DNA from 3 places in the Enterobacter sp. MG-EB028 genome. Region 2 is predicted to be linked to each of the others. Evidence: predicted binding sites of a transcription regulator. Region 2 holds the regulator's gene; each other region holds the start of a gene.
The links. Region 2 encodes sigma-54, which starts transcription at its own class of promoters, with help from an activator protein. Its sites were predicted from a motif close to GTTGGCACANNTTTCGCTNT; they were not measured.

Region 1: a site for sigma-54 is predicted at 4,836-4,855, ahead of hypA (hydrogenase maturation nickel metallochaperone HypA). Genes of this name have one in related genera too.
Region 3: a site for sigma-54 is predicted at 894-913, ahead of norV (anaerobic nitric oxide reductase flavorubredoxin). Genes of this name have one in related genera too.

What each region holds. Positions count from the first base shown of each region.
Region 1 covers NZ_CP195079.1:3,792,972-3,798,830, forward strand. The annotation lists gene hycE (formate hydrogenlyase subunit HycE) at 1-774, opposite strand, end outside; gene ACR42C_RS17895 (respiratory chain complex I subunit 1 family protein) at 790-1,713, opposite strand; gene hycC (formate hydrogenlyase subunit 3) at 1,715-3,529, opposite strand; gene ACR42C_RS17905 (4Fe-4S dicluster domain-containing protein) at 3,526-4,134, opposite strand; gene hycA (formate hydrogenlyase regulator HycA) at 4,208-4,672, opposite strand; gene hypA (hydrogenase maturation nickel metallochaperone HypA) at 4,884-5,234, shown strand; gene hypB (hydrogenase nickel incorporation protein HypB) at 5,238-5,859, shown strand, end outside.
Region 2 covers NZ_CP195079.1:4,264,752-4,270,610, forward strand. The annotation lists gene lptC (LPS export ABC transporter periplasmic protein LptC) at 1-335, shown strand, start outside; gene lptA (lipopolysaccharide ABC transporter substrate-binding protein LptA) at 304-858, shown strand; gene lptB (LPS export ABC transporter ATP-binding protein) at 865-1,590, shown strand; gene rpoN (RNA polymerase factor sigma-54) at 1,638-3,071, shown strand; gene hpf (ribosome hibernation promoting factor) at 3,094-3,381, shown strand; gene ptsN (PTS IIA-like nitrogen regulatory protein PtsN) at 3,464-3,955, shown strand; gene rapZ (RNase adapter RapZ) at 4,001-4,855, shown strand; gene npr (PTS phosphocarrier protein NPr) at 4,852-5,124, shown strand; gene mtgA (monofunctional biosynthetic peptidoglycan transglycosylase) at 5,163-5,859, opposite strand, start outside.
Region 3 covers NZ_CP195079.1:3,774,070-3,779,928, reverse strand. The annotation lists gene norV (anaerobic nitric oxide reductase flavorubredoxin) at 1-848, opposite strand, end outside; gene norR (nitric oxide reductase transcriptional regulator NorR) at 1,035-2,549, shown strand; gene gutQ (arabinose-5-phosphate isomerase GutQ) at 2,546-3,511, opposite strand; gene srlR (glucitol operon DNA-binding transcriptional repressor SrlR) at 3,504-4,277, opposite strand; gene gutM (transcriptional regulator GutM) at 4,341-4,700, opposite strand; gene srlD (sorbitol-6-phosphate dehydrogenase) at 4,787-5,566, opposite strand; gene srlB (PTS glucitol/sorbitol transporter subunit IIA) at 5,581-5,859, opposite strand, start outside.

The DNA.
Region 1 (5,859 bases), 470 kb from region 2:
GTTTTCCACCGATGTGGTATAGGCAGTGCTGTGGGCAAAGCCGCAGATGCCGCACACGCGGTCAGAGAGGAACGTCACTTCGTTATAGCCCATGCGGGTTTCCGCCAGCTTTTCCATGCCGCGATGGACGTAGAACAGGCGGTAGTCGGCGTCGATGATGTTCTCGCCGTCGACGAACAGGCGGAAGTGGCCCGGTTCGTCGGAGGTGACGTGCAGCGGGCCGATCGGCACCACGTTGTTCTTCTTGCTGCCGAGCTCGTTGATGAACTCGTAGGTTTCGCTGTCGGTGGTCGGCGCCGGGCGCTGGCGGTAGTCCATGCTGTCTTTGCGCAGCGGGTAGAGTTCGTCCGGCCAGTCGTCCGGCAGCACCAGGCGGCGCTCGTCCGGCAGGCCGACCGGCACCAGGCCGTACATGTCGCGCACCTCGCGTTCGCCCCAGACGGCGGCAGGCACGCGCGGCGTGACGGACGGGTATTCCGGCTTATTCGGGTCGACTTCAACGCGCACGGTGATCCAGCACTTCTCGCCCTGCTCCATCGACATCACGTAGTACACCGCGTAGTTGCCGCACAGCTGGCGTTCGTCGTTACCGAACAGCACCGACAGCCAGCCGCCCTGACGGTAGTAAAGAAACTCCACCACTTCCGGCAGGTAGTTCACCTTCACGGTGACGGTTACCTGGTCTTTGGTTTGCCAGGACTCCTCCAGCACCACGCCGGGGAAAGCCTGATGCAACGCAGCGAGATACTGCTGACCTTTCTTTTCTTCAGACATAAAAATTCTCTTTAATCACGCCACCAGCAAGGAGACGAACGCTAAAAATGCAAAAACAAAACCGGCCCAGGTGATGCGTGACGTTTCGACAAAACGCAGGCGCGCCATGCTGTTTTCAAACAGGGCAATCACCAGCACGCCGACCAGCAGCTTGAGGGCGGCAATCACGACGGCCAGCACCAGACCACCCGCGGTGAAGTGCGTCATTTGTCCCCACGGGAAGAAGACGCCGACAAACATCTGCAGCACCACCAGTTGCTTGAGGCTGATGCCCCATTTCAGCACCGCGAAGCCATAGCCGCTGTACTCGGTAAGCGGACCTTCCTGCAGCTCCTGCTCGGCTTCCGCCAGATCGAATGGCAGTTTGCCCATCTCAATAAACGTGGCGAACGCGCAGGCACAGAGCGCCAGCACCAGCGGAATGGAGCGGGCCACCGGCCAGTGATAAACGGTGTCGGTGATAAAGCTGATATGGGTGGAACCGGCCACCTGCGCGGCGACCCACAGCCCCAGCAGCAGGATCGGCTCCACCAGCACGCCGAGCATCGCCTCGCGGCTGGCGCCAATGCCGGTAAACGGGCTTCCGGTGTCCAGGCCCGCAATCGCAAAGAAGAAACGGGCTATGGCGAAGAGGTAAATCAGCGTGATTAGATCGCCGAGCGCCGGCAGCGGCGACGCCACCGTCACCACCGGCAGAGCGGTGGCGATGGTCAGCATCACGCCAACCATCACGAACGGCGTCAGGCGGAAGACCCAGCCTGCGGCGTCCGGGGCCACGCTCTGACGAGAAAGCAGCTTGAAGAGATCGCGGTACTCCTGGAGCACCCCAGGCCCTCGGCGGTTGTGCATTCGGGCGCGCGCCACGCGCGTGATGCCCGACAGCAGCGGCGCGGCGGCGAACAGCACCAGCGCCTGAAGAATTGCCAGTAACAGACTCATGTCAGGCTCCTCGTGAAATCACAATAACCACCAGCACCGCCAGCTCGATGACCGCCAGACGGCGGAACAGCGCGGGTGCGGCAGCGCTCTGCCAGCCCGGTACCCAGCCCACCGGGTTCAGCCAGCGGCGCAGCTTCAGCACGGCGGCGAAGTTTTCCTTCACCGGCATGGCGAAACCGTGGGCGGTGATGACCATCGACTGCTCGTGTTCGTAGCCGCAGGCCCACGCCGCGCCGCGCGAGCGGGAGGCGAGTCGGTCGCGTTTAAAGAACAGCATCAGCACGAATGGCAGCAGCGGTGCGGCAACCAGCAGCAGCGCCATCATCGGCTGGGATACGACGGTATGCGCCGTGGTCAGCGGCAGCGGAACGGCGTTGCCCAGCAGCGGCAGTAGCCACGGCGCGGCAACCCCGCCCGCAATGCAGCACAGCGCCAGCGCGACCACGCTGGCACACATCAGTACCGGTGCGCAGCAGGCGTTTTCAGCTTCACGGGTGCGCGGCGCGCCGAGGAAGGTCACGCCGTAAACCTTCGCCATGCACATCACCGCCAGCGCCCCGGTAATCGCCAGCCCGACTGCCAGTAGCGGGCCTAACAGGCGCGCGATAAAGAGATCGCTCTGACCGAGCGCGAAGAAGGACTGGTAGATCACCCACTCCCCGGCAAAGCCGTTCAGCGGCGGCAGCGCAGCCATCGCCATCAGCCCCACCAGCATGGCGAGTGAAATCACCGGCATCTTTTTGCCGATGCCGCCGAGCTTTTCGATATCCCGATGGCCGGTGCGGAACCAGACGCTACCCGCCCCGAGGAAGAGGGTGCTTTTAAACAGGCTGTGGTTGACGAGGTGATACAGGCCGCCGATAAACCCGGCAGCAATCAGCGCCGGCTGGTTAAGCGCCAGCCCGGCGACGCCCGCGCCCATACCGAGCAGGATGATGCCGATGTTTTCAAGGGTGTGGTACGCCAGCAGGCGCTGAATGTTGTGCTCCATCAGGGCGTACAACCCGCCAACGAACGCGGTGACCATGCCCGCAATCAGCAGCATCACGCCCCACCACAGCGGCGGCTGACCGCCGGTCAGCGTGAGGGTCAGGATACCGAACAGCCCCACCTTCATCACCACGGTGGAGAACAGCGCGGCAGCCGGCGCCGGGGCATTCGCATGCGCCTGCGGCACCCAGCCGTGCAGCGGGATAATCCCGGCCAGCAGGCCAAAGCCGACTACGCCAAGCAGCCAGACGTCGTTGCCCAGCGTCTGGCCGTTAAGCGCGGAAAAGTCCAGGGTGCCGAAACGCTGCCACACCAACCAGCAGGCCAGCGCCAGCAGCAGCGTCCCGAGGCGACCGAGCGCAAACCACAGCTTGCCGGAGGCGCTGCAGCCCGTCAGGAACACGCCGCACAGGGCCATGATCTCCGCCATCACCACCAGCGCACCGAGGTTGCTGGCGATAACCGTGCAGACCGCCGTGGCCATCAGCAGGTTCACCAGCAGGCCGTTGGCTTTGACCTGCTGATGACGGTGCCAGTCAATATTGAACAGGCTGATAAACAGCCCGCACAGGCCAAAGGTCACCAGCCAGATGGCGTTTAGCGGTGTAATCGCCACGGTGTGGCGAATCAGCGGCATAAGTGTTTCCACGGATTGTCCGCCGAGCAGAACCACGCCGCCAGCGGCCAGCGTCATCAGGCTGCCGACCGCCCCGCCGATACCGGCTATCCAGCCGCTCAGGGTTTTATGGAAAGAGAACACCAGCGCCAGCACGGCGGCAGCGGCAAAGTACGCCACGGCGCTGTTAATCATAAATATCGCGTTCATTTCGCCCCCTCGTTAAGCGACTGCAGAAGCGAAAGATCGCCGACGTCGGTATTAATGGTCAGCTCGCGCTTGCGCCTGCTGGTGCGGGCGATGTCGCGGATGTTGACCAGGATCAGCGCTTTGGTCGGGCAGGTCCGCACGCAGGCCGGGCCCTGTTCGTCAAAGCTGCACAGGTCGCACTTCACCGCGATAGCGCGGATGCCGGGCACCCAGTCCAGCAGCGTGCTCACCTTCGCCGGAGCGGGTGGCGCAGGCAGCGCTTTCGGGGTATTGGCGTTCGCCGGGATATGCAACGGGCGGCTGCCGGAAAATTCAATGGCGCCGAACGGGCAGGCGATGCCGCACAGCTTGCAGCTGACGCACAGGCTTTCGTTCAGCTGGACCGCGCCATCGACGCGGGTGATGGCGTTAACCGGGCACACGCCCGCACACGGGGCATCTTCACAGTGGTGGCAGAGCTGCGGGGCAGACTCTTTTTCATTACGCATGACGCGCAGGCGCGGCATGGACTGCAGCCCGTGCAGGCGGTGCGTTTCCGAGCACGCCGCCTCACAGGTTCGACAGCCAATACAGACCGTCGAGTCAGCAATTACAAAACGGTTCACCGGGCAATCCTCAGGTGATGGTCATTTTTGACGACGAAAAACTGTCTCATCGACACTTTTCGACACGCGGTTATCAGGCAGGGTTAGCGGGAATCTTTCCCGCGACCAGCTGTTTCAGGTCGACCGGCAAGTCGTGTTCAACCGCGGCGTAGAGACCGTTGTAAACCGGCGAGATTTTCTCCAGATAGTGCTCAAGCACCTGCTGGCGATCGCGGTTGCTGACGTAGCCGTCGACCATGCCGTCGGCCATCAGCTGGGCCTGCGCAATACACTGTTTTTCACCCTCTTTGTTCTCGACGTAGTACTCGATGGTGTGGCTGTTAAAGCTGTCTGCCAGGGTGACAAAAACCGTGAAATGGCCGAAGAGGACAAATCGCATATCGCCCTGCGCCGCACAGCTCATCGCGTGATGCAGACGCGCTTTTGACAGGGTGATCCCCTGAACCAGAGAGTTGCAGTAGAGGTGCCACTGATCCTGAAGCTGCTGGTGGTGCTGCGCGATGTAATCCGCTTTTTCGCTGATTTCCCAAATAGTCATAAAAGGTATCCGGTTAATGGAGATAGCGGCTGTTAAGCAGATTCCGTGCCAGTTTTTAATTAATTGATTCATATTGCTTTTATCAAAAAAGTCACTGTCAACGCTGCGATGTCGACGTGTCATTTCGACAGCGTTGACATCGTCACGCCTTAACAAAAATCAAGCTGGCACCGTTATTGCATTTAATGGCGCAATTCATTGAGGAGGCGTCATGCACGAAATCACCCTCTGCCAGCGGGCTCTGGAACTTATCGAACAGCAGGCAGTGCAAAACCGCGCGAAACGCGTCACCGGCGTCTGGCTGAAGATCGGGGCGTTTTCCTGCGTCGAGACCAGCGCCCTGACCTTCTGCTTTGAGCTGGTGTGCCGCGGCACGCTGGCGGAAGGCTGCGCGCTGCATATTGAAGAGCAGCAGGCGGAGTGCTGGTGCGAGCAGTGCCAGCAGTACGTCACCCTGCTGTCATCGAAGGTTCAGCGCTGCCCGCAGTGCCAGAGCGCCGGGCTGCGCATCGTGGCGGATGACGGCATGCAGATCCAACGTCTCGAAATCGAGAAGGAGTAAAGTATGTGTAGTACCTGCGGTTGCGCCGAAGGCAACCTGTATATAGAAGGGGATGAACACCGCCCCCACTCCGCGTTTCGCTCCGCGCCCTTTTCCCCCGCCCCGCGTCCTGCGGCGGCCCTGACCGGCATAACCTTTGCACCGCAACGCTCCGGCGCGGGTGACCTGCATTACGGCCACGGCGAAGCGGGCACCCACGCGCCGGGCATGAGCCAGCGCCAGATGCTGGAGGTGGAGCTCGACGTGCTGGACAAAAATAACCAGATCGCCGCCCGCAACCGCGCCCGCTTCGCCGCCCGCAAACAGCTGGTGCTGAACCTGGTCTCCAGCCCCGGTTCCGGCAAAACCACGCTGCTGACCGAAACGCTCAAACGCCTCAACGGGCGCGTCTCCTGCGCGGTGATCGAGGGCGACCAGCAAACGGTAAACGACGCGGCGCGCATCCGCGAAACCGGCACCCCGGCAATTCAAGTTAACACCGGTAAAGGCTGCCACCTGGACGCGCAGATGATTGCCGACGCCGCGCCGCGCCTGCCGCTGGCGGATAACGGCATCCTGTTTATTGAAAACGTCGGTAACCTGGTCTGCCCGGCAAGCTTTGACCTTGGCGAACGCCACAAAGTGG
Region 2 (5,859 bases):
CTGTCATGACCACATTCGATAAAGACAAAGTGCCGACATGGTCAATTAAGTCAGATCGGGCCAAACTGACAAATGATCGTATGCTTTATCTGTATGGCCACGTTGAAGTCAACGCCCTGACCGCTGACTCGCAACTGCGAAAAATTACGACGGATAATGCCCAGATCAACCTGGTAACCCAGGACGTGACGTCGCAGGATCTGGTCACACTGTATGGCACAACATTTAATTCCAGCGGTTTAAGAATGCGCGGGAACTTACGCAGCAAGAACGCCGAGCTGATTGAAAAGGTTAGAACCTCCTATGAAATTCAAAACAAACAAACTCAGCCTTAAAGTAATTATCGCCAGCGCGATGCTGGCGGCCAGTCTCCCCGCGCTTGCTGTAACGGGCGATACCGACCAGCCGATCCATATCGAGTCCGACACCCAGTCTCTCGATATGCAGGGTAACGTCGTTACCTTCACGGGTAACGTCGTCATGACGCAGGGCACCATCAAAATTAATGCCGATAAGGTGGTCGTTACCCGTCCGGGCGGCGAGCAGGGCAAAGAGATCATTGATGGCTACGGCAACCCGGCCACCTTCTACCAGATGCAGGACAACGGCAAGCCGGTGAAGGGCCACGCCTCGCATATGCACTATGAGCTGGCGAAGGATCTGGTCATCCTGACCGGAAACGCCTATCTGGAACAGCTGGACAGCAATATTACCGGTGACCAGATTACCTATCTGGTTAAAGAGCAAAAAATGCAGGCCTCCAGCGAGAAAGGCAAACGCGTAACCACCGTGCTGGTTCCGTCGCAGCTGCAGGACAAAGGCAAGGGCCAGGCCCCGGCACAGAAGAAGAGTAACTAATTCGCTATGGCAACATTAACTGCAAAAAATCTCGCGAAGGCTTACAAAGGCCGCCGTGTCGTAGAAGATGTCAGTCTGACCGTCAACTCCGGCGAAATTGTGGGCCTGCTTGGCCCGAACGGTGCGGGTAAAACCACCACCTTCTACATGGTGGTTGGTATTGTGCCGCGCGATGCCGGCAACATTATTATTGACGATGAAGACATCAGCCTGCTGCCGCTGCACGCGCGCGCGCGCCGTGGCATCGGCTATCTGCCGCAGGAAGCCTCTATTTTCCGTCGTCTGAGCGTCTTTGATAACCTGATGGCGGTCTTGCAAATTCGCGACGACCTGACCAACGAACAGCGTCAGGATCGCGCCAACGAGCTGATGGAAGAGTTTCACATCGAGCACCTGCGCGACAGCCTGGGCCAGGCATTGTCCGGGGGGGAACGCCGTCGTGTTGAGATTGCGCGCGCGCTGGCCGCCAATCCGAAGTTTATCCTTCTGGATGAACCATTTGCGGGCGTTGACCCAATCTCCGTTATCGACATTAAACGCATTATCGAGCATCTGCGTGACAGCGGGCTTGGCGTGCTGATCACCGACCACAACGTTCGTGAAACGCTGGCGGTATGTGAACGCGCATATATCGTGAGCCAGGGCAATCTGATCGCCCACGGTACGCCGCAGCAGATCCTCGAAGACGATCATGTTAAGCGCGTCTATCTTGGGGAAGACTTCAGACTCTGATAGGGTAGAGGTAACGTAACGCCGAACCGGAGAAAAATGCTCTGAACATGAAGCAAGGTTTGCAATTAAGGCTCAGCCAACAGCTGGCGATGACGCCGCAGCTACAGCAAGCAATTCGCCTGTTGCAGCTGTCCACGTTAGAACTTCAGCAGGAGCTCCAGCAGGCGCTGGACAGCAATCCCCTGCTGGAGCAAGCCGATCTTCATGACGAGGTAGACACCCAGCAGTCACAGGATACAGAAGCGCTCGACACCGCGGATGCACTCGAACAAAAAGAGATGCCGGACGAGCTTCCGCTGGATGCCAGCTGGGATGAAATCTATACCGCCGGCACCCCTTCCGGCACGCGTGCAGACTACCAGGACGACGAGCTACCGGTCTACCAGGGCGAAACCACCCAGTCGCTGCAGGATTACCTGATGTGGCAGGTAGAGCTTACCCCCTTCTCCGATACCGACCGCGCCATTGCCACGTCGATTGTCGACGCCGTTGATGACACCGGTTATTTGACCGTCACGCTGGACGACATTCTGGAAAGCATGGGCGATGAAGAGATTGAGATTGAGGAGATTGAAGCGGTACTGAAACGCATCCAGCGCTTCGATCCGGTCGGGGTGGCCGCGAAGGACCTGCGCGACTGTCTGCTGATCCAGCTTTCTCAGTTCAGCAAAGAGACGCCGTGGCTCGACGAGGCGCGCTTAATCATCAGCGATCATCTGGATCTTCTGGCTAACCACGATTTCCGCACCCTGATGCGCGTGACGCGCCTGAAGGAAGAGGTGCTGAAAGAGGCGGTAAATCTGATCCAGTCTCTCGATCCGCGTCCCGGTCAGTCGATCCAGACCAGCGAACCCGAGTACGTTATCCCGGACGTGCTGGTCAGAAAACACAATGACCGCTGGGTCGTTGAACTGAACTCTGACAGCATCCCTCGCCTGCAAATCAACCAGCAGTACGCCTCTATGTGCACCAGCGCGCGCAACGACTCCGACAATCAATATATTCGCAGCAATCTTCAGGAAGCGCGATGGTTGATCAAGAGCCTGGAGAGCCGGAATGATACCCTGCTGCGCGTGAGCCGCTGCATCGTCGAACAGCAGCAGGCATTCTTTGAGCAGGGCGAAGAGTATATGAAACCGATGGTACTGGCGGATATCGCCCAGGCCGTCGAGATGCATGAATCCACCATTTCCCGCGTCACCACGCAGAAGTATCTGCACAGTCCGCGCGGTATTTTTGAGCTTAAGTATTTCTTCTCCAGCCATGTGAACACCGAGGGCGGCGGCGAAGCGTCGTCAACGGCGATTCGCGCACTGGTGAAGAAGTTGATCGCCGCGGAGAACCCCGCGAAGCCACTAAGTGACAGTAAGTTGACCACCATGCTGTCCGATCAGGGTATTATGGTGGCACGTCGTACTGTTGCGAAGTATCGAGAGTCTTTATCCATTCCGCCGTCTAACCAGCGTAAACAGCTGGTCTGACACAACCGATAAGGAAGACACTATGCAGCTCAATATCACAGGACACAACGTCGAGATTACTGAGGCCTTACGTGACTTCGTGAACGCTAAGTTCGCGAAACTTGAACAGTATTTCGAAAGGATCAACCAGGTCTACGTTGTGTTAAAAGTGGAGAAAGTGACTCATATCTCGGATGCGACCCTGCATGTAAACGGGGGTGAGCTCCATGCCAGTGCGGAAGGGCAGGACATGTACGCGGCTATCGACGGCTTGATTGACAAGCTTGCGCGACAGCTCAATAAACATAAAGATAAACTGAAACAACACTAATTGTCCGGGCAGTTAACGGGTGCAGGACGGCCTGTTGTGAAACACAACAGGCCATTTGTACAGTTAGCGCTTAGGTGAAATTATGATAAACAACGATTCCGCTCTTCAACTGAGCAATGTCCTTAACCAGGAATGTACCCGCAGTGCCGTTCACTGCCAGAGCAAAAAACGTGCGCTGGAGATCATCAGTGAATTGGCTGCAAAACAGCTGGGCCTGCCGCCGCAGGTGGTGTTCGAAGCGATTCTGACCCGTGAAAAGATGGGCAGTACCGGTATCGGCAACGGTATCGCGATCCCGCACGGCAAGCTGGAAGAGGACACCCTGCGTGCCGTCGGTGTGTTTGTGCAGCTGGAAACGCCAATCGCTTTTGACGCCATTGATAACCAGCCCGTCGATCTCCTCTTCGCGCTGCTGGTGCCTGCCGACCAGACCAAGACCCATCTGCATACGCTTTCGCTGGTTGCTAAACGTCTGGCGGATAAAACCATCTGCCGTCGACTGCGCTCGGCCCAAAGTGATGAAGAGCTTTATCAAATTATCACTGAAGCAGAAGGCAATCAGGATGACGCATAACCAGGTGATGGCCTTCACATCTGTTGTCCTGAGGAGAAACGGAACATGGTGCTGATGATTGTCAGCGGTCGTTCAGGGTCGGGAAAATCCGTCGCCCTGCGTGCGCTGGAAGACATGGGTTTTTACTGCGTCGATAACCTGCCGGTCGTGTTATTGCCCGATCTGGCACGCACGCTAGCGGAGAGACAAACCTCCGCCGCCGTCAGTATCGACGTGCGTAACATGCCCGAATCCCCGGAGATCTTCGAACAGGCAATGAGTAACCTGCCTGACGCGTTCTCGCCTCAGCTGCTGTTCCTTGATGCCGACCGCAATACCCTGATCCGCCGCTACAGTGATACCCGTCGTTTGCACCCGCTATCCAGCAAGAATCTCTCGCTGGAGAGCGCAATCGATGAAGAGAGCGATCTGCTGGAGCCGCTGCGCTCCCGAGCCGATCTGATAGTCGACACCTCAGAGATGTCCGTCCACGAGCTGGCGGAAATGCTGCGTACCCGCCTGCTGGGCAAACGCGAGCGCGAACTGACGATGGTGTTCGAATCCTTCGGCTTTAAGCACGGTATTCCGATTGATGCGGACTATGTTTTCGACGTGCGCTTCCTGCCGAACCCGCACTGGGATCCCAAACTGCGTCCAATGACCGGCCTGGATAAACCCGTCGCGGCGTTCCTCGACCGGCACACAGAAGTTCACAATTTTATCTACCAGACGCGAAGCTACCTTGAGCTATGGTTACCTATGCTGGAGACAAACAATCGTAGCTACCTGACGGTGGCGATTGGCTGTACCGGCGGTAAACATCGTTCGGTCTACATCGCCGAACAGCTGGCCGACTATTTCCGCTCGCGCGGTAAGAACGTTCAGTCCCGTCATCGCACGCTGGAAAAACGTAAAACATGACCGTAAAACAAACCGTTGAGATCACCAATAAGCTGGGCATGCATGCGCGCCCGGCGATGAAGCTGTTTGAGCTGATGCAGGGTTTCGATGCAGAAGTGCTGCTGCGTAATGACGAAGGCACCGAAGCGGAAGCCAACAGCGTGATTGCGCTGCTGATGCTGGACTCCGCCAAAGGGCGTCAGATTGAGGTAGAAGCCACCGGTCCTCAGGAAGAGGAAGCCCTGGCGGCGGTAATTGCGCTGTTTAACGCCGGGTTCGACGAAGACTAACGTTCCCCCCTCGGCGGGTGGCGCTGCGCTTACCCGCCCTACATAAGATTATTACGCTGCATAAACCCCTCTCCGCCCAGCTGATTCATCTGGCGCATGATCCACGCCTGACGGCTTCGCACGTACCCTGACGGGGCGCTGGCCTTAAAGCGGATAGGATTAGGCAGAACAGCCGCGAGCAGCGCCGCCTCCGACATGCTCAGCCTGCTGGCTGGTTTATTAAAATAGCGTTGTGATGCAGCTTCGACACCAAATACCCCCTCGCCAAACTCGGCGATATTTAGATAAACGGTTAGAATGCGCTTTTTGCTCCAGACCGTTTCCATTCCCAGGGTGAGCCCCGCTTCCAGCCCTTTTCGCACCCAGCTTCGGCCATCCCACAGGAACAGGTTTTTTGCCGTCTGCTGCGACAGCGTTGATGCACCGCGCACGCGGTTTTCATGACGTTCATTGTGGGCCAGCGCCTTTTCAATCGCGGCCACATCGAACCCCCAGTGCTCCGGGAATTTCTGATCTTCCGCCGCGATAACCGCCAGCCCCATGAACGGAGAGATGTCCTCCAAGCTCACCCAGTCAGAATGGGCAACATAGCCGAAATCACCGGAGAACCACGCGCTAAGCTGGCGCTCAACCATGACCGCTGAAAACGGTACCGGCAAAATGCTGAACACGACCAGCCCGCCTCCCCAGAACACCGCCAGCACGAGAAAGGTGCGTAGAAGAAGGCGTTTCACC
Region 3 (5,859 bases), 490 kb from region 2:
ACGTTCGGGTCCACTTCGTTGATGCCCTGGGCAATGGCGTCCGCCATCATGCGGGTGTTGTTGGACATGGTGTCGTAGAAAATCGTAATGCGGTCTTCCTGATAATCTGCCGCCCATTTCAGGTACAGCTCCACTATCTGGGTTGGGTTTTCACGCCACACCACGCCGTGAGAGGTGGCAATCATCTCCACCGGCAGGTTGAAGCCGAGGATCTCGGTGATTTTCGGCGTCACCAGGCGGCTGAATGGGGTCAGGATGTTGGCGTAGTAACGCTGGCACTGTTCGAACAGCTCGGTTTGGTCCACTTCGTCGTTGAACAGGCGCTCGTCGCAGTAGTGCTGGCCGAAGGCGTCGTTGCTGAACAGCACCGCGTCGCCGGTCATGTAGGTCATCATGCTGTCCGGCCAGTGCAGCATCGGGGTTTCCACAAAGATCAGCTGCTTGCCGTTGCCGATATCCAGCGCGTCGCCGGTTTTCACGGTGTGGAAGTTCCACTCCGGATGGTGATGGTGGCCGTTGATCGAGTCGATGGCGTTGGTGGTGCAGTAGATTGGGGTGTCCGGGATGCAGGACATCAGTTCGGTCAGGGCCCCGGCGTGATCCTCTTCCGCATGGTTGATGATGATGTAGTCGATGGCGTTCAGATCGATTTCGCTGCGCAGGTTCTGCACGAACTCGCGGCTGAACTTGTGATCGACGGTATCGATCAGCACGTTTTTACCTTCGCGAATGAGATAGCTGTTGTAGCTGCTGCCGCGCAGCGTTTTGTATTCCGTCCCGTGGAAATCGCGCACTTCCCAGTCACGTTGACCCACCCAATGAATGTTATTTTTAACCAGAATAGACATAGCAACCTCAGCGTAATACAGCGTTTCAAATAAGATGCTGTACCTATATCAAGGTGCGTGCCAACTATTTAATTGATTGATAATATTGAGTTTATAAATGTATTGTCCGTAAAGGATAGTCATTGTGACTATCAAGAAAGCTGTCAATATGACACTATGTATTGTCAAAATGACTGTGAGGCTGACATGAGCTTTTCTGTAGATGTGCTGGCGAAGATTGCCATTGAACTGCAAACCGGTATCGGCCATCAGGACCGCTTTCAACGGCTGATCTCCACGCTGCGCCAGGTGCTGGCGTGTGACGCCTCGGCGCTGCTGCGCTACGAGGGAAGACAGTTTATTCCGCTGGCTATCGACGGGCTGGCGCAGGACGTGCTCGGACGGCGCTTTACCCTTGAAGGCCATCCGCGGCTGGAGACCATCGCCCGCGCGGGTGACGTGGTGCGTTTCCCGGCGGACAGCGATCTGCCCGACCCGTACGACGGCCTGATCCCCGGACAGGAGAGCCTGAAGGTGCACGCCTGCATCGGCCTGCCGCTGTTTGCCGGGCAAAACCTGATTGGTGCACTGACCCTCGACGGCATGTCGCCGGACCAGTTCGACACCTTCAGTGACGAAGCGCTGCGCCTGATTGCGGCGCTGGCCGCCGGGGCGCTGAATAATGCGCTGTTGATAGAGCAGCTGGAGAGCCAGAATATTCTTCCCGGCAGCCCGGCGGCGTTTGAGCAGGTCACGCACACGGAGATGATCGGCCTTTCGCCCGGCATGGCGCAGCTCAAAAAAGAGATTGAGATTGTCGCCGCGTCCGATCTGAACGTGCTGATCTTCGGGGAGACCGGCACCGGTAAGGAGCTGGTGGCGAAAGCCATTCACGAAGCCTCGCCGCGGGCGGTCAACCCGCTGGTGTACCTCAACTGCGCCGCGCTGCCGGAAAGCGTGGCGGAGAGCGAGCTGTTTGGTCACGTCAAAGGGGCGTTTACCGGGGCGATCAGCAACCGCAGCGGCAAGTTCGAAATGGCCGATAACGGCACGCTCTTCCTGGATGAGATTGGCGAATTATCCTTATCACTTCAGGCCAAACTGCTGCGCGTATTGCAGTACGGCGATATTCAGCGCGTGGGGGATGACCGCAGCCACAGAGTGGACGTGCGCGTGCTGGCAGCGACTAACCGGGATCTGCGTGAAGCGGTGCTGGCGGGCAATTTCCGCGCCGACCTGTTCCACCGCCTGAGCGTGTTCCCGCTGTCCGTGCCCCCGCTACGCGAGCGCGGGGACGACGTGGTGCTGCTGGCGGGCTTTTTCTGCGAGCAGTGCCGCCTCAGGATGGGGCTTTCCCGCGTGGTGCTGAGTCCGGGGGCGAGATCGCATCTGCTGAGCTACGGCTGGCCGGGCAACGTGCGCGAGCTGGAGCATGCGATTCACCGCGCGGTAGTGCTGGCGCGGGCGACGCGCTCGGGGGATGAAGTGGTTATTCATGCGCGCCATTTTGCGCTGCAGGATGAAAATACGCCGTCCGTGAAGCCTGCAACGCCTGAGAGCGTGAACGAGAACCTGCGCGAGGCGACGGAAGCATTTCAGCGTCAGATGATTACCCGCGCGCTGGAGCAGAACAACCGCAGCTGGGCGGCGTGCGCCCGTGCGCTGGAGATGGACGTCGCCAACCTGCACCGGCTGGCGAAGCGTCTCGGGCTGAAGGGTTAGATTATCCCGGCCTGGTAGAAGTCCTGCAGGTTGATGGCGCCGCACAGCCTGCCGTGCTCGTCCACCACCGGTGCGGCGGTGATTTTGCGCTTCATCAGCACCTCTTTGGCTTCAATGGCGCGGCTGTCGGCGTTCAGCGTTAGCCCGCCTTTGGTCATGGCGTCCGACACGTTCGTTTCCAGCCTGCCGCCGCCCACCAGCCAGCGGCGCAGGTCGCCGTCGGTGAACACGCCCTTCACGTTGCCGCTGTCATCGCACACCGCCACCAGCCCCAACCCGGTGCGGCTCAGCTCCAGCATCGCGTCCATCACGCTGGTATCGAGTTTGACCTGCGGAATGGCATCGTCGGTGCGCATCAGGTGGTGAACCTTGTTGAGCAGGCGAGCACCGAGCGCTCCTGCCGGATGCGAACGGGCAAAATCTTCTTCGTTAAAGCCGCGCGCCTGCATCACCGCCATCGCCAGCGCGTCGCCCATCATCAGGGTGTTAACGGTGCTGGAGGTCGGGGCAAGGTGCATCGGACAGGCTTCACGTTCAACGGAAATATCCAGGGTCGCCTTGGCGGCCAGCGCCAGCGGCGAGCGGGGTTTCCCGGTCATCGCCAGCAGGGCGACCGATTTTTCCTGCAGGCGAGGGATGATGAGATCCAGCTCCTTGGCCGAGCCGGAGTAGGAGATAAACAGCATCACGTCGCGGCTTTCAATCATCCCCAGATCGCCGTGCAGCGCCTCTGCCGGATGCACGAAGAACGCCGGGGTGCCGGTGCTGGCGAGCGTCGCGGCAATCTTTTTGCCGATATGGCCGGATTTACCGATGCCCGCCACGATCACTTTGCCTTCGCAGTGGATAATGGTGTTGGCGGCGCGGACGAAATCCTCGCCCAGACGTTCCGGCAGGCGGCTGGCTTCCTGCAGCTCCAGCATTAGCGTCTGGCGGCCCGTTTCTAACAGAAAATCACTCATCTCTCTCTCCGGTTACGATCACGTCGATGCCTTTTTCTTCCAGCGCTTTTTTGAACGCCGGATCGATACCCGCGTCGGTAATCAGCTTATCAACGCTTTCAAGGCTACAGACAATGTTGGGGCTTTTGCGGCCAAACTTCGACGAGTCTGCCATCAAAATCACTTCCCGCGCGGCGTTGCACATCGCTTTGCTGACGCTGAAGACCTCGTTAAACGTCGTGACGCCCGCGTTCAGGTCGATGCCGTCGGTGCCCATAAACAGTTTATCGAAGCTGAAGTGGTCGAAGGCGTTCTCTGCCAGCTGACCGTGAAACGATGCCGATTTTTTGCGGAAGGTACCGCCGGGCATCAGGATGGTCTGCTCACTGTCGAACTCCGACAGGGCGTTAACGATGTGCAGGCTGTTGGTCATCACCGTGATGTTGTTAAAGCGGCTGAGCAGGGGGATCATCTGCAGGACGGTGCTGCCCGCGTCGAGGATGATGGAGTCGCCATCGTGGATAAATTTTACGGCGGCTTCGGCAATCAGCGCTTTCTGGTGGGTATTGATCAGCGTTTTGTGATCGATAGGCGGGTCGGCTTCGTCTTTATTAAGCACCACGCCGCCGTAGGTTCGAATGACGGCGCCAGAGTTTTCGAGCAATACAAGGTCCTTGCGTATCGTCGTGCCGGTGGTGTCAAAGTAGTGGGCGAGGTCCTCTACCGAGCATTTTCCCTGCTTTTGCAGATGCTCGAGAATGGCCGCCTGCCGCTGACGAGGTTTCATAGGCGCTTCGTTCCTTAGGTTGCGAAATGATAATTTCGCAAGTCTATAGCTTTCACAACGAAATTATCCATGTTTCAGATTAAGCGCTAATGATAGTGCATTCTGACAGAGTGGATCATGGGGAAAGATCACATCAGGCCGTAATTCCTGCAGCAAAATGCCGTTGATTGCCTGGATTTTGGCCGGTCGGGCAAAGACCGTCATGCCGCGCATGATCAGGGAATCGCAGACCTTATTGTTTTCATCCAGCGCAACAGCGACGACGACCCGCGGTTTGAAACGTCCACCGGAACGCCCGACGCCGACGCGACCCTTCTGGCACAGCGCATCAAAGGCGCGGTTAAATTGATGGATTTGCCAGCCGCCAAACGCCATCTGGCACAGCCAGGCGAGGGCGGCGACGGTGATTAATGCGGTAACCATATTCGCTCCTTATTTTCACTCACCCCTCACCCTAACCCTCTCCCCTATGGGGAGAGGGCCGGGGTGAGGGGTCTCAAACCGCTCGATCAGAACATCACCTGCCCACCGGTCACGTTAATCGACTGCCCGGTGCAGTACGAGGCTTTCGGGCTGGCGTAAAACAGCAGCATATTCAGCACGTCCTGATAATCGCACCCGCGCTTCAGCGGCACTTTATCGATGTAGTACTGCTCCACTTCCTCAGCTTTGATGCCGAGCTTGGTGGCATACTGCGGCAGCAGGGACTGGAACATCGGCGATTTCAGCAGGTTGCCCAGCATTAGCGAGTGAACGGTGATGCCGTACTCGGCCAAATCCAGCGCCAGAGACTGCGTCAGCCCCACGCCGCCAAACTTCGCCGCGCTGTAGCCGGAGTTGTGCTTGCTGCCCACTTTCCCGGATTTGGAGTTGATCTGAATGATGCGCCCCTGAATGCCGTCGCGGATCATCAGACGGGAAAACTCGCGGGCGCAGAGGAAATAGCCCACCAGATTCACCTGCAGCGAACGGTCAAAATCCCCCAGTTCGAAATCGCTGATAAAGGCCGCTTTCGCAATCCCCGCGCTGTAGACCAGCAGGTCGGTGCGCCCAAAAATCTCGTCCACGCCGCGGGCCAGCGCCATCACGCTCTGCTCGCTGGTGGCGTCGGCACCAAACCCGTATGCCACCCCTTCGCCAAATTCGGTGTTGATGGCGTCCGCCACGCGGGCGGCTTTTTCACTCTGAATGTCCACTACCGCCACGCGGTAACCCTCTGCGGCAAGCCCACGGCAGAGGAACTCGCCTAAGGTTTGTCCTCCACCAATGACAACGGCAACCTGACTCATGTGATTCTCCTTAATTACGCAACAAATTTTAACGTGCAGCCTGGGGTGACAGCCTGCGGAACCGGGCCCGCTACGTGCACCGTGCCGGGATACTCGGCCTGCGGCTGGCCGTCGAAACGCAGGGTGATGTGGCCCAGCTCGCGCAGGTTTTGCTCGGCCACGTCGCCGACGGCGGTCACGGCATAGCGCGCCTCGCCCAGCTCCAGCTGGCTTCCTGCCTTCAGCTCGCCCTTCAGCTCGCCGTGGCAGTGGATAAAGCAAAACTCTTCGATATCCGCAGGCGCGCCTTCGCG